4 regions of the Streptomyces sp. NPDC012510 genome follow, and region 4 is predicted to be linked to each of the others. Evidence: riboswitches for the same ligand, from Rfam matches in the RefSeq annotation. Region 4 holds a riboswitch; each other region holds the start of a gene.

Region 1 (3,440 bases), on a different contig from region 4:
CGTGGTGGACGACGGTTGGTTCGGGACGCGGACCAGCGACCGGGCCGGGCTCGGCGACTGGACCCCCAACCCGGACCGCTTCCCGAAAGGCCTGAAGCCACTCGCCGACTATGTGCACGCGCTCGACATGCGGTTCGGCATCTGGGTGGAGCCCGAGATGGTCAACCCGGACAGCGAGCTGTATCGGGCGCATCCCGAATGGGCGCAGTTCCAGTCAGGACGAAAGAGGACAGAACTACGCAATCAGCTCGTTCTCAATCTCGCACGCGAGGACGTCCAGGAGTACCTCTGGGAGCGGCTGGACGCCCTCCTGTCCAGCGCGCCGATCGACTATGTGAAGTGGGACTTCAACCGCTGCTTCACCGACGCCGGCTGGCCCGGGGAGCCGTATCCGCAGAAGCTGTGGGTCGAGCACGTGCACGCCTTCTACACCCTGCTGGACCGGCTGCGGGCCGCGCATCCCGGCGTCGCCTTCGAGTCGTGCTCGGGCGGTGGCGGCCGCATCGATCTCGGGGTCATGGCGCGGACGGACCAGGTGTGGACCTCCGACAACACCGACCCGCTCGACCGGCTCGCCATCCAGCACGGCTTCAGCCAGATCCACCCGGCCCGGGTCATGGCCGCATGGGTCACCGACAGCCCGAACAACCAGCTCAACGGCCGGGCCAGCTCGCTGCGGTTCCGTTTCGTCAGCGCCATGGCGGGTGTGCTGGGGGTCGGCGGCGACCTCACCGAGTGGACCGAGGAGGAGCTGGCCGAGGCGCGGGACTGGGTGGAGCTGTACAAGGAGATCCGGCCGGTCGTCCAGCGTGGCGACCTCTACCGGCTGCGTGCGCCGACGGGTGGGCTGAGCGCTGTGCAGTACGTCCACGGTGACGAGGTAGTCGTCCTGGCCTGGCTGCAGGCCCAGCACTACGGCGAGCCGCCGGCCCCGCTCCGGCTGCGTGGCCTCGACCCGACAAAACACTATGAATGCCGAGAAACGGGCGAAGTGTACCGAGGTGGCGTGCTGTTGCATCACGGGCTGCGGACGGGGTTGCGTGGCGACTTCGATGCGACGGTTATCCGCCTGTGTCGCAGATGAGTGAACTGTCCGAAATTGAGCGGTAATTCCAACAAGCCCTGAAATAAAGCCTACTGGCGCGTAGGTGCGTGAGCAGCGTCATATTCGTGACCCTCTGTCGCCGCCATGTCCACGTAATTCGTAGGTGGTTCCAGGGCGGTTGGAAAACGCCGAAGACCGGTCTTTTACGGAGCGTCATCATGAATTGAGGTAAGGATCAGAGGAAAAGACGCACAGGAAGTCCCAATGGTTGTCTCTGTAGGCACAAGTCGCTTACGTTCTGCGTCAATCCGGACGGACGCCCAATCCTGCCGCCGACCGGAGCCGCGTACCGACCCGATCCACGGCAGGAGCGGGGGACCCACAGGTAGTACCGCCTGTTCCGGTTCCCGGAACGGCTAGGGGTATAGCCGTGCGCAAGCACGGCCGGGCATCTCCAGCCCGCACCCGACAGCTCACCTCGCAGGCGCCGGAGAGGAATTCGTCATGCCCGCGAAGGGTAAGCACCGCCGTCCGAAGTCCCAGCGTTTCACCCGCTCGATCGCCGCGGCCGGCACCGGTGGCGCGGCACTCGCACTGCCGTTGATCGGGGCCGCCGGCGCCCATGCCGCGACCCCGACGGCCGCGGTCTCCGACGTCTCCGAGAAGACGGCCGCGGTGGCGCCCGAGAAGGCCGTGGCCCAGGCGGGCGCGCGGATCGAGCAGGCCGAGAAGGCCGCACAAGCGCAGAGGACCGCCACCAAGAAGGCGACGACCAGGACCTACTCGGTGAAGGTCGGCGACTACCTCTCGAAGATCGCGGACGAGCAGGACGTCGAAGGGGGCTGGAAGCGGCTCTACTCGGACAACCGTGAGGCCATCGGCTCCGACCCGTCGCTGATCCACCCGGGCCTGAAGCTCACGATCGGTGGCCAGGCCCCGTCGAGCGGCACGTCGAAGGCGCCGACGACCGGGTCGTCGCAGTCCTCGAAGTCCTCCCAGTCGTCCCAGTCCTCCCAGTCGTCGAAGTCCTCCGGCTCCTCGACGCAGAAGGCGAAGGACACCCAGGCGTCGACCTCCACGTCGAACAACCAGTCCTCCTCGTCCAACGGCTCCGGCTTCAGCTCGCCCATCCAGGGCGCCACTGTGGGCACCGCGTACAAGATCGCAGGCAGCATGTGGTCCAGCGGTTACCACACGGGTGTCGACTTCGTGGCTCCGACCGGTACGAGCCTCAGGGCCGTGGGCGCGGGCACCGTCGTCTCGGCCGGCTGGGGCGGCGCGTACGGCAACCAGGTCGTCGTCAAGCTCGCCGACGGCTACTACGCCCAGTACGCCCACCTCTCGTCGATCTCCGTCTCCGCGGGGCAGTCGGTGAGCGGCGGCCAGCAGATCGGCCTCTCCGGGGCGACCGGCAACGTCACCGGCCCGCACCTCCACTTCGAGATCCGCACCACGCCGAACTACGGCTCGGACATCGACCCGCTGGCCTACCTGCGGTCGAAGGGCGTCGGCGTCTGACGCGTCCGTCCGCACCACCGTTCGCCCCGAAGGCCGGGCCCCGTGATCCCCGGGGTCCGGCCTTCGGCGCGGGTGCCTCGGGGTGCGGGTCGTGAGGGCTGTGTCGCGGTTCTGTGGCTTGGCCGACCGGGGGCTCGACAGTGGGGTGTCAGTAGGGACACAGTGATCGCCGAAAGCGCTTTCTTCGATCTTTTGATCCCTGGAGAAGGAGTCTCATGACCACACGCAGAGCCTTCGGAGCCGTAGCCGCCGGTGCCGTCGTCGCGGCGCTCGCTCCCCCCGGGGCCGCGCGTGCGGCTTCGCGCCGGGGGAGGCGGCGGCTGTTCGCGGCGGACGACTTCCGGTGCGGACTGAGGCAGTGGGCCGTGGAGTTGGAGCGGGGTGGCTCGGTCACCGCTGCGGGCGGGGTGCTGGACGTCGATGTGCCGGCCGGGGCCACGGTGTGGTTCCGGCGAAGCCTGGAAGGGCCGTACGTCGTCGAGTACACGGCCACGCCGGTCTCCGAGGGCGGCGTCAACGACCGCGTCTCCGATCTCAACAACTTCTGGAACGCCGTCGACGTGCGCTCACCCGAAGATCTTTTCGCCACTCCGCGCGGTGGCGCACTCGCCGAGTACGACTATCTGAAGACGTACTACTCGGGCTACGGGGCCAACTACAACACCACGACACGGCTGCGTCGTTACGTCGGCGAGGCAGGGGTGCGGCCGCTGATCCACGACTACACCGAGCCGCTGCTCGTCGCCAACGAGCCGAACCAAGTCCGGATCGTGTCGGACGGTTCCACCGTGCGCTGGTGGAACAACGGGCGGCTCGTTTTCGACTACGTGGACCAGCAGCCGTACACACGGGGGCACTTCGCGTTCCGGACCACGTG
Region 2 (3,440 bases), on a different contig from region 4:
TGCGCGGCTACCTCGCCGACCTGATCCACCGCAAGCGCGAGGCGCTCCCCGAGACCCCCACCCCCGGCGAGGACCTCATCTCCGCGCTCATCCGCGCCTCCGACCACGGAGAGCACCTCACCGAGAACGAGGCCGCGGCGATGGCGTTCATCCTGCTGTTCGCCGGGTTCGAGACGACCGTCAACCTCATCGGCAACGGCATGTACGCCCTCCTCACCCACCCCGAGCAACGAGAACGCCTGCAGAGCTCCCTCGCTGCCGGCGAGTCCGCGCTGCTCGAAACCGGCGTCGAGGAACTCCTCCGCTACGACGGCCCTGTCGAGCTCGCCACCTGGCGCTTCGCCACCCGACCCCTCACGATCGGCGGCCAGGACATCGCCCCCGGCGACCCCGTCCTCGTCGTCCTCGCCGCGGCCGATCGTGACCCGGCCCGCTTCCACGACCCCGACACCCTCGACCTCTCCCGCCGGGACAACCAGCACCTCGGCTACGGCCACGGCATCCACTACTGCCTCGGCGCCCCCCTGGCCCGCCTCGAAGCCCACACCGCCCTCTCCACCCTCCTCACCCGCCTCCCGGACCTCCGACTCGCGGTGGATCCGGCTGATGTGCGATGGCGGGGTGGGCTCATCATGCGTGGGTTGCGCACGCTTCCGGTGGATTTCACGGCGGGTGGGCAACCCGTAGCACTACCCCGCTCCGCGCCGGAAGATGACGCACCCTCAAGTCTGTGATCTTCACGTGATCTGTACTGCATTGACTTGTGACAACTGATCGACTCCCGATACGTTCACACGTCAGTGCGAAGGGCTGACGCCACACCCTTCGCACAGGTCACTGCTGTCGTGTGAAAGGCAACCGCATGCTCTCCGGGACCGGTCGTCACCGTCGCCCCCGTCAGGCTCCGGCCCTCCTCGTCGCGGCCGGAGTGACCGGCTCGGCCATCGCGATCCCCTTCCTCGGTGCCACCGGCGCGAGTGCGGCCGACGGGACCACCTGGGACCAGGTGGCGGAGTGCGAGAGCGGCGGCTCCTGGAGCGCGGACACCGGTAACGGTCGCTACGGCGGCCTGCAGTTGACCCAGGAGAACTGGGAGAAGTACGGCGGCCTCGCCTACGCCACCAGCGCCGACCAGGCCAGCCGTTCGCAGCAGATAGCGGTGGCCGAAAAGGTGCTCGCCGACCAGGGCGTCGGCGTCTGGTCCACCTGCGGAGTGCTCCACAACCTCGCCGGCGACTCAGGCTCAGCCGACGTGGACACGGGCCTCACGGGCGACTCGCCGGACTCCGGCGAGTCTTCGAGTTCGACTCCTTCATCCCCTTCGAGTCGCTCGCCTGAGAGATCCGATTCATCCACTTCTTCCGGTTCTTCTGGTTCATCAGGTTCGTCAGACTCCACCAAGTTGGCTGATTCCGGCGATTCATCCGGTTCCACCGATACGACCGACCAGTCCGACCGCTCCAGCTCTCCCGGCTCCTCCGGGTCGACCGACTCGGGAGAATTGTCCGAATCGTCCCCCGGTGTCATCGAGGATTCCACCAAGGCCGCCGGTGAGGGCGGCAGCGGTACCGGCCGTCACCGTGGTGCCACTGCCGACGAGGGTGACGGCACGGGCGCGGACGCGGACGCCGCCGACGGATCGCCTACCGATTCCTCGGCCTCCGGCCGTCACGCCTCCCGGAGCGGCGACGCGGCGCGCGAGGTCGTGGACGGCTCGTACACCGTCCGCACGGGCGACAGTCTGACGGGCATCGCGAACTCGCTCGGGGTGGACGGCGGGTGGCGGGAGCTGTACGCCGAGAACGAGAGCACGGTCGGAACCGACCCGGACCTCATCCTTCCCGGTCAGACCCTCGAAGTCGGTGCCGAAACGGGCGAAAAGTAGCGCGAGTTCAGATCGGGTTTAGCCCGCTAATGCCCGATTTGATCTCGGTGGGAGATGAATCACAGACCCCCTGATCGTCTTTGAAATTCGGCGAATCTCGTGATTACGGTCGTGACCGCTCGCCACAGCGGGCACCTGCGGTCGGTACGCCGAATCCTGCCAACGGCCGCAAGGAACAGTCGTCGCGTCAAGCGCCGTAGGCAGGAGCGGGGGACCCAAGGTAAGTGCCGGGTCCGGCGGTCGAGCCCTTCGGGGCGCACCACCGGCACCGGCTCGGGGTGAAGCCGCGTGACGCGAGCCGAAAGGCGAGCGGGCGCGGCCGGGCAACTCAACCGGCCCGAACCCGACAGCTCACCTCGCAGGCGTCGGTGAGGGGATCACTTCATGCTGTTTTCCAGCACTGGCAAGCACCGCCGCCCGTCCAAGGCCGCTCGCGCCATCGCCGTCGCCGGTGTCACCGGCGCCGCCGCCATCGCCGCCCCGCTGATGGCCGCCGGCAGCGCCTCCGCCGCCACCGCCTCCGAGTGGGACGCCGTCGCCCAGTGCGAGTCCGGCGGGAACTGGTCCATCAACACCGGCAACGGCTACTACGGCGGTCTGCAGTTCGCGGCCTCCACCTGGGCCGGGTACGGCGGTACGAAGTACGCCTCCACCGCCGACCAGGCCAGCAAGGCGCAGCAGATCGAGATCGCCGAGAAGGTCCTCGCGAGCCAGGGCAAGGGTGCCTGGCCGGTCTGCGGCAAGGGCCTGTCCGGCGCCTCGTACGACGGTGCCCCGGCCTCCTCGTCGAACTCGGGCTCGAACTCCGGCTCCTCGCAGGAGAGCGCCCAGGAGGGCACTCAGAAGAGCACCCAGGAGACCCGTGCCTCCCGCTCCTCCGAGCGCGCCACCGTCGAGACCCCGACCGGCAAGAAGGTCAAGAAGGGCGACGGCGAGTACAAGGTCGCTAGCGGTGACACCCTCAGCGCCATCGCCGAGAAGGAGAACGTCGAGGGCGGCTGGGAGAAGCTCTACGAGCTGAACAAGGACATCATCGACGATGCCGACTTCATCTTCCCGGGCCAGCAGCTCCACCTGAGCTGACCCCCGACCCCGGGCCGCAACGGCCACCGGGCGTCAGGCACCACCGGCCCTCCTTCACGGCCGCCCCAACGGCCGGGCCGGTGAGGCGGGTTCAGCCGGGCCGGGAAAACAGGCCGCTCCCCGGCTGAACCACAGCCCCCTCACGGCCGTGTCCTCCATAGTGAAGACCCCGTGAGGGCCGTCCCCCCGTCCCTACGGGCTCCCCGCTCCGGTGCGCATTCCCCCGTACGCACCGGAGCGGGGTTTTTCGTTGCTCGCGCCCCCTTCTCCAGCTTCTCCTGCTTCCTTCTTGTCCACCCCCCCTTTGTTCCGGCCGGGAACAATGGATACGGTCTGTCTGTCCACGGGACGGTCGGTCGGCTGCCGACAGGCCCGGGGCGGTTAGGCTCTAGTCGCAAACAGCGTCACATCGCGTCACATCCCAAGAAGGAGATGCTCGTGCCGTCCATCGACGTCGTCGTAGCCCGGGAAA
Region 3 (3,440 bases), on a different contig from region 4:
GTGCCAGCCCACGAGATGGGCCGCCTCGATACTGGTGAGACTCGAACGGGTGCGCAGGACACGCAACTCGGCACCGAGTTTGCGGCGGCGCACCGCCGGACCGTACCGCATGGGTTCTCCTTCCGCCCGGCGCGCGACGTCGGGGTGACGACAGAGGATGGACGAAGACCCCACCCGAATACGCTCGGCCGTCGGAGAGTTCACCGCTTCGAGCGACAGATATATGCATATCTTGGTGGATCGCCACCCGTGACACCCCAGGTAGTGGCAGTCTGGCGCGAAGCACCAGTCCGGGACCGTAGTCGAACCATCCGCTCCCTGTCGGACACCGGTCCCGTGGGAAAGGGACGCCTCGCCATGGCAGATCACCAGGAAGCATCCGTCACTCTGCCGAGCGATCCCGCCTCGGTGTCCGTTGCCCGGAAATACGTCGCCACCGTGCTGGCCGAATGGGGCCTGCCGGGCGACACGGACATGGCGGACACCGTGCGCCTGATCGTGTCCGAACTCGCCACCAACGCCGTCCAGCACACGCTCGGTCAGTCGCCCACCTTCACCGTGGACATCGCCCTCGACCGGGACGAGCACCTGCGCATCGGTGTCACCGACAGTCATCCACGCTTTCCGAAACGCCTGCCCGCCGCCGTCCAGCAGGACAACGGCCGGGGCATGGTCATCATCCGCTGGCTGACCGCCGAGTGCGGCGGCAGGCTGAGCGTCAGACCCACCCGGGAAGGCGGCAAGACGGTGGCGATCGACCTGCCGTGGACGGTCTCCTCCCAGCCGGTCAGGGCAGGTGGTCCGCAGGAGCCGTGACGGAATCCCGGCCCGTGCCCACGGGGACCGCCTCGTCCTGACGGGGCGCCGAGCCTGCCGCGCCGCGGTTGCGGTCGGAGCGTCCCACCAGCTTCGGGAGCACGACCCACAGAAGCAGACACCCGAGGAACGTGCCGACCCCGGTCGTGATCCCGGCCGTCCGGCTGAGTGTCACATCGACGACGAGCATGACCGACCCGGCGAAGGCCGGCATCAGCACCGCCAGGCCCGCGGTGGCCAGCCGGGAGGAGACCCGCACGATGAGGGGCTTGGCGTTCTGCTGGAAGAGCAGGCGGTGCAGGGCGGCCGGTGCGGTGAAGAGCGCCGCCGCGAGGACCGCCAGCAGCAGGGTGCTGACATAGGTAGCGCGCTGGAAGGAGTCCAGGTCCGGGAATCGGGGTGTGAAGGCCAGTGTCAGCAGGAACGCGAAGAGGATCTGCACCCCGGTCTGGGTGACCCGCAATTCCTGGAGCAACTCGGAGAAGTTGCGGTCGGCTCGTTCGAGGGGGGTCTCGTTGCGCGCGAGGCGGGTGCGTTCATCGGCCATGGCTGAACGAGTAACCAGTTCGGCCCGTGGCACGCCTGCGGGGAGGGGCGCCGAAGAGCGGCCCGGGGGGTGGTCGAGAAAGCGGCCGGAGGGGTTGAGAAGCGGCCGGGGGGTGAGAAGCGGCCGGGGGGCGGCCGTGAGAACCGCCGCCCCCCGTGTGGGTCAGCGGACCCGGCCGTACCAGACGCTCTTCGTCCAGATCTTCTGCAGCCGGACGACGTCACCCGTCTTCGGCGAGTGCCAGATCTTTCCCTTCCCGGCATAGATACCGACGTGGTACACGCTCGATCCCGAGTGGAAGAAGACGAGGTCTCCGAGCTTGCGGTTGCCCGCGGAGATGTGCTTCGTCTTGTTGTACTGCTGCTGAGCAGTACGGGGCAGCTTCTTGCCCGCCTTCTTGAACGAGTAGAGCGTCAGCCCTGAGCAGTCGAACCTGCCCGGGCCCGTGGCGCCGTACTTGTACGGGGAGCCCTTCTTGGAAGCCGCGACCTTGAGTGCCTTCGACGCCACCGTGGCGGCCTCGGCGTCGGCTGCGACGCCCGGGACCACGATGCTGCCGCCCACGGCGGCGATGGTGAGAGCCGAGGCCGTGCCGGCCCGGGTCAACAGCGACGGGACACGATTCAGCGCAGTCATGCGCAACCCTTCGTCAGCCGCCTGTGAAGGATGACCTGTCGGATTCGGGCTGGCGAAGTTGCCCGGCCGCTGACGCGGCTTCACCCCAAGGGCTGCTCGGTGCGGTCATGGCTTGACCGTTCCGGCGACCCGTCGTGCTTGGGTCCTCCACTCCTGCCGATGCACTCCTGTCGACCGGTCATCCGGGCGGCGGCAGGACTCGGCGTCCACCCGGATCGCCCCGCCGCTGTGGCGGGGGCTTGTCGTCAGGAAGGGATCTTGACGCACGGAAGTCCGAAAATCCCAACGGAACCGGGGATTTGTGGTCTTACTCACCACTCACCCGTTCGGGTGGACAGGCCGTTTTCGGCTGTTGTGTCCACAGGGTCGAGGAGGCCCGCACCAGCACCGGAACGACATACTCCGGCCGTTCGTCAGGCATGTTGCGCAACTTCACAGGTCCTCCCGACGTATGGGCCGATGGGTTGATCGTGGTAGGCCGTCCGGAGGGCGCCGAACCCGGGCCGGACGCCCCGTCAGTAGTACGGCGACCGACCCGTGATCGGTTCAGGCGGCGAGCCCGGCCTGGTTCAGGCGGGTGAGTCCTCCGGCTCCGGCGGCAGTGCGACGCGGGCCGCCCGTCGCTCGCCGTCCAGGACCCGCAGCGCCCGTGCGAGGGTCGGGGCGTGCACCTCGTTCTCACCGCGCCTGTGCATCAGTTCGAGTGCGTCGCGCAGGGCGGTCGCCTTGGTGACGAGTGCCTGCGCCGCCCGCAACCCGCGATAGGTGTCACCGGGACGGGCGGGGTTGATGCGGCCGAGCAGGTCGACCACGTCGAGATAACGGTCGATCAGCTCCGCCTCGGCGCGGGTGAGCGCGGGCAGCGGCGGCAGTTCGGGTGGGAGCATCGACGCCTCACCTCGCTGCCGGGAGCGTGTCCGAGGACCTGCGGCTCGGGATCACCCGATCGGCCAGCCCGTACTCCACCGCCGCCTTGGCGTCGAGGAACATGTGCCGTTCGATATCGGCGCTGATCCGCTCCGGAGTCTGCCCCGTGTGCCGTACGAGCATCTCCTCCAGGCTCCGGCGGTTGCGCATCAACTCCTCCGCCTGGATCGCCAGATCGCTCGCCTGGCCCTCGACCGGATCGGTCAGCGCCGGCTGGTGGATCAGCACGCGCGCCCCCGGCAGCACGAACCGCTTGCCCGGCGTGCCCGCCGCGAGCAGCACCGCGGCGGACGACCCTGCCTGTCCCAGGCAGATCGTCTCCACATCGCAGGTGACGAACCGGATCGTGTCGTAGAGCGCAGTCATCGCGTTGAACGAGCCGCCGGGCGAGTTGATGTACAGCGAGATGTCCCGGTCCGGTGCCTGGTACTCGAGGTGCATGAACTGGGCCATGACATCGTTCGCCGACGTGTCGTCGATCTGTGTTCCGAGGAACACGATTCGCTCTTCCAGC
Region 4 (3,440 bases):
CGTGGTGGCTGCGGGAGCGGTTCGAGGAGCGGGTCGAGGTGCGCGAGGTGGAGCGGGTCGTGCGGGCCGGGGTCATCGACGGACGGCCCCGGCTGGTGCTGCGCGGGTACGACGGCCGTACGGAGGAGCTGGCGGGCGACCACGTCATCGCGGCGACCGGGTACCGGGTTGACCTGGGGGCGATGGGGTTCCTGGGGCATGAACTCCGTACGGAGCTGGGGACGAGCCGGGGGACGCCGGTCCTCGGGGCCGGGTTCCGGTCGTCGATACCCGGGCTGTACTTCACCGGGTTGCCGGCGGCGGGGTCCTACGGGCCGGTGATGCGGTTCGTGTGCGGGACCGAGTTCGCGTCGCCTCGGCTGGCTCGGCATCTGGCTTCGGCGCACGGGTGAGACCGGGGCGTCGGGGCGCCGGGGGCTCGGTCGCGAAGCCCCCGCGACCCTTCCGGGCCCTCGGCGCCTTCCGGGCCTTCGCCCCCTTCGAGGTCGGCCCTGAGGCCTTGCCGGGCGGAGGGGCCGGGTCGGCTGTCAACAGACCGCTGAACTTTCATTCTGTGAAGGCGAGTTGACGTACGGCCCACTGGGGCGTCGGGATGCCGGACGTCGTCCGGTTCGCGTCGAACCGATGGGGCGCCGCATCCGTATTCTCTGATCATGGCCGCTCCCACCGCATATTCACTCATCGCCACTGACCTGGACGGAACGCTCCTGCGCAGTGACGACACGCTCTCCGACCGGTCCCTCGCCGCGCTGGCGCGGGCCACGGAGGCCGGTGCTCAGCACCTTGTGGTGACGGGACGGCCGGCGCCGAGAGTACGACCGCTGCTGGAGGACCTCGGCGGCAGGGGGCTCGCGGTGTGCGGACAGGGCGCGCAGTTGTACGACCACGGCGCGGACCGGCTGCTCTGGTCCGTCACCCTGGACAGGGAACTCGCCGAGACCGCGCTCGGCAAGATCGAGGCCGAGGTCGGACAGGTGTACGCGGCCGTCGACCAGGACGGGGTCGACGGCCTCACCCTGATCGAGCCCGGCTACCTGATGCCGCACCCCACGCTGCCCGCCGTACGCGTGCCGCGCCGGGACGACCTGTGGTGCGAGCCGATCAGCAAGGTGCTGCTGCGCCACCCGTATCTGTCGGACGACGACTTGGCCTCGGCGGCGCGTACGGCGGTGGGTTCGCTGGCGACGGTCACCATGTCGGGGCCCGGCACCGTCGAACTCCAGCCATGCGGCATCACCAAGGCGACGGGCCTCGCCCTGGCCGCCGAACACCTCGGGCTGACCCCGGACGAGACCATCGCCTTCGGTGACATGCCCAACGACATCCCGATGTTCGACTGGGCCGCCCGCGGGGTCGCCATGGCCAACGCCCACCCCGAACTGAAGGCCGTCGCCGACGAGGTGACCCTCTCCAACGAGGACGACGGGATCGCGGTGGTGCTGGACCGGCTGTTCCGTTGAACGCGGCGTTCCCCTGGGCCCGCCGGCCCAGGGGAACGAGGAGGGGAGCCCGAGGGCTCGGTGGCCTCAGTAAGGACCGAACACGTTGTCGATCGAGCCGTACCGGTCGGCGGCGTAGTTGCACGCCGCCGTGATGTTCGCGACCGGGTCGTAGGGGTCGTACGGGGTGCCGGAGACGTGGTACGCGGCGAAGGTCGGGTCGATGACCTGGAGGAGGCCCTTCGACGGGGTGCCAGCGGCGGCGTTGGAGTCCCAGTTGTTGATGGCCTGCGGGTTGCCCGACGACTCACGCATGATGTTGCGGTAGATCCCGTCGTACGTCCCGGGAATTCCCTTTTGCTCCATGATGTCCAGCGACTCGCGGATCCAGCCGTCGAGGTTGTTCGGGTACGTCTTCACCGTCACCTGTATGGGCGTGGAGGCCTTGGACGTCGTCGAGGACTTGGCGGCCGTGGACGACTTCGTCGACTTCACCTTCAGCTTCAGGCCGGGGCGGATCAGGCCGGGGTCGTCGCCGACCGCGGCGCGGTTGTCCTTGTAGAGCCGCTGCCAGCCGCCGCTCGTACCGTGCTTGCGGGCGATCGACGAGAGCGTGTCACCGGAGACCACGGTGTGCGTCACGGACTTGGCCGCGGCGGCCGGCGCCGACTGCGGGGCGGACTGGGGGGCGGTGGCGGCCTGGGTCGGGGCCGCGGCGTTCGCGGTCGTGGCGACCGTGAGCGGGAGGGCGAGTGCGGCCCCTCCCGTTCCGGCGGCGATGACGCCACGGGTCAGCGCGTTGTTTCTGGGACGACGGTGTTTGCCTCGTGCGGGCATGGCGGATTCCTCTCCGTCGCCTGCGAGGTGAGCTGTCGGGTTCGGGCTGGAGATGCCCGGCCGTGCGCGTCGTCCGGCGGCCGCCTGTGCGTGCGGCGTCCGCCGGGCTACCCGTGCGGCTTCACCCCGAGCCGGTCCGATGGGGAAAGACGGACCGGCGGCTTGCCTGGGTCCCCCGCTCCTGCCGTGCGTGGATGAGTGGTGATGGGTGGGGAGTCCGGGCGGCGGCAGGATTCGGCGGTCCGTCCGGACGGGGTGTGAACGTATGCGAGAGCACACGATCGGAACAAGTCCTGGTTTGGCGGTTTGGTCCAGTTGACCTTGAGTTTGCTGTGATTCGACCCCGGTTGGGGGTGTGAATTTTCGGCTCAACTTGCCTACCGCAAAGGAGAAGCGGTCGGAGTGGGGTAAGAGTGTGACGCAGGGGGCGGGTGACCCAACTCACGGGAGGAGTGGGGCGAAGTGCGGATTAAGTGGCAAATCGGGCAACTTGGACCGGGTGGCGAGCGTCGTGGGCACGGCTCGGTCGACCGCGGGGAGCGAGGCGTCTGTGGAGCGCGGGCGGGCACCCGGGGCCTCGCGCGCCGGCGCCGTACGCGCGTCGGTGGATATCGGCGCGTACCAGTTGATCAAGAATAGGGAGCGTGCGGTCCCATACCACCCGGGGCGAAGCCGTGGGCGCTCGTGGTGATCGAAAGGTGACCGGATACGCTGACTCGGGTGATGGCAGCGACAGATCGACAAACTTTGTCATCGACCGTGAGACCGACCTAGACCGACCGTGTGACCGTCAGCAGACGTCAGCAGACAGGAGAACCCTCGTGACCGTCGTCGAGCCGTTTGGGCTGAGCGCGCGGGACCAGGCTCTCGAAGCCGATGTCCAGGCCGGAATGGTGGCCGTCGAGGAGGGTCTGCTCGAGGCCACCAAGAGCGAGGTCCCCTTCATCCAGGAGGCTGCCCAGCACCTGCTGCGGGCGGGCGGCAAGCGGTTCCGGCCCCTGCTGGTGATGCTCGCGGCGCAGTTCGGCGACCCGTACGCGCCGGGTGTCGTGCCCTCGGCGGTGGTGGTCGAGCTGACCCATCTGGCCACGCTGTACCACGACGACGTGATGGACGAGGCCGAGGTGCGCCGGGGCGTGCCGAGCGCGAACGCCCGCTGGGACA

The links. A riboswitch is a leader RNA that binds a small molecule or an ion and turns the genes downstream of it on or off. The one in region 4 is predicted to bind cyclic di-AMP.
Positions count from the first base shown of each region.
Region 1: linked by a shared signal. The riboswitch ahead of ACFY9I_RS00220 (peptidoglycan DD-metalloendopeptidase family protein) and the one ahead of ACFY9I_RS13220 (transglycosylase SLT domain-containing protein) in region 4 are both predicted to bind cyclic di-AMP.
Region 2: linked by a shared signal. The riboswitch ahead of ACFY9I_RS12180 (transglycosylase family protein) and the one ahead of ACFY9I_RS13220 (transglycosylase SLT domain-containing protein) in region 4 are both predicted to bind cyclic di-AMP.
Region 3: linked by a shared signal. The riboswitch ahead of ACFY9I_RS06960 (NlpC/P60 family protein) and the one ahead of ACFY9I_RS13220 (transglycosylase SLT domain-containing protein) in region 4 are both predicted to bind cyclic di-AMP.

Region 1 covers NZ_JBIBEN010000001.1:53,171-56,610, reverse strand. The annotation lists gene ACFY9I_RS00225 (alpha-galactosidase) at 1-1,084, shown strand, start outside; cyclic di-AMP (ydaO/yuaA leader) riboswitch at 1,387-1,545, shown strand; gene ACFY9I_RS00220 (peptidoglycan DD-metalloendopeptidase family protein) at 1,550-2,563, shown strand; gene ACFY9I_RS00215 (DUF6250 domain-containing protein) at 2,779-3,440, shown strand, end outside.
Region 2 covers NZ_JBIBEN010000005.1:414,115-417,554, forward strand. The annotation lists gene ACFY9I_RS12170 (cytochrome P450) at 1-734, shown strand, start outside; gene ACFY9I_RS12175 (transglycosylase family protein) at 863-1,885, shown strand; cyclic di-AMP (ydaO/yuaA leader) riboswitch at 2,068-2,265, shown strand; gene ACFY9I_RS12180 (transglycosylase family protein) at 2,270-2,968, shown strand; gene eno (phosphopyruvate hydratase) at 3,407-3,440, shown strand, end outside.
Region 3 covers NZ_JBIBEN010000003.1:340,714-344,153, reverse strand. The annotation lists gene ACFY9I_RS06975 (Scr1 family TA system antitoxin-like transcriptional regulator) at 1-111, opposite strand, end outside; gene ACFY9I_RS06970 (ATP-binding protein) at 358-816, shown strand; gene ACFY9I_RS06965 (DUF6328 family protein) at 788-1,363, opposite strand; gene ACFY9I_RS06960 (NlpC/P60 family protein) at 1,526-1,999, opposite strand; cyclic di-AMP (ydaO/yuaA leader) riboswitch at 2,003-2,214, opposite strand; gene ACFY9I_RS06955 (hypothetical protein) at 2,569-2,886, opposite strand; gene ACFY9I_RS06950 (ATP-dependent Clp protease proteolytic subunit) at 2,894-3,440, opposite strand, start outside.
Region 4 covers NZ_JBIBEN010000006.1:130,303-133,742, forward strand. The annotation lists gene ACFY9I_RS13210 (NAD(P)-binding domain-containing protein) at 1-392, shown strand, start outside; gene ACFY9I_RS13215 (Cof-type HAD-IIB family hydrolase) at 654-1,460, shown strand; gene ACFY9I_RS13220 (transglycosylase SLT domain-containing protein) at 1,527-2,276, opposite strand; cyclic di-AMP (ydaO/yuaA leader) riboswitch at 2,281-2,483, opposite strand; gene ACFY9I_RS13225 (polyprenyl synthetase family protein) at 3,098-3,440, shown strand, end outside.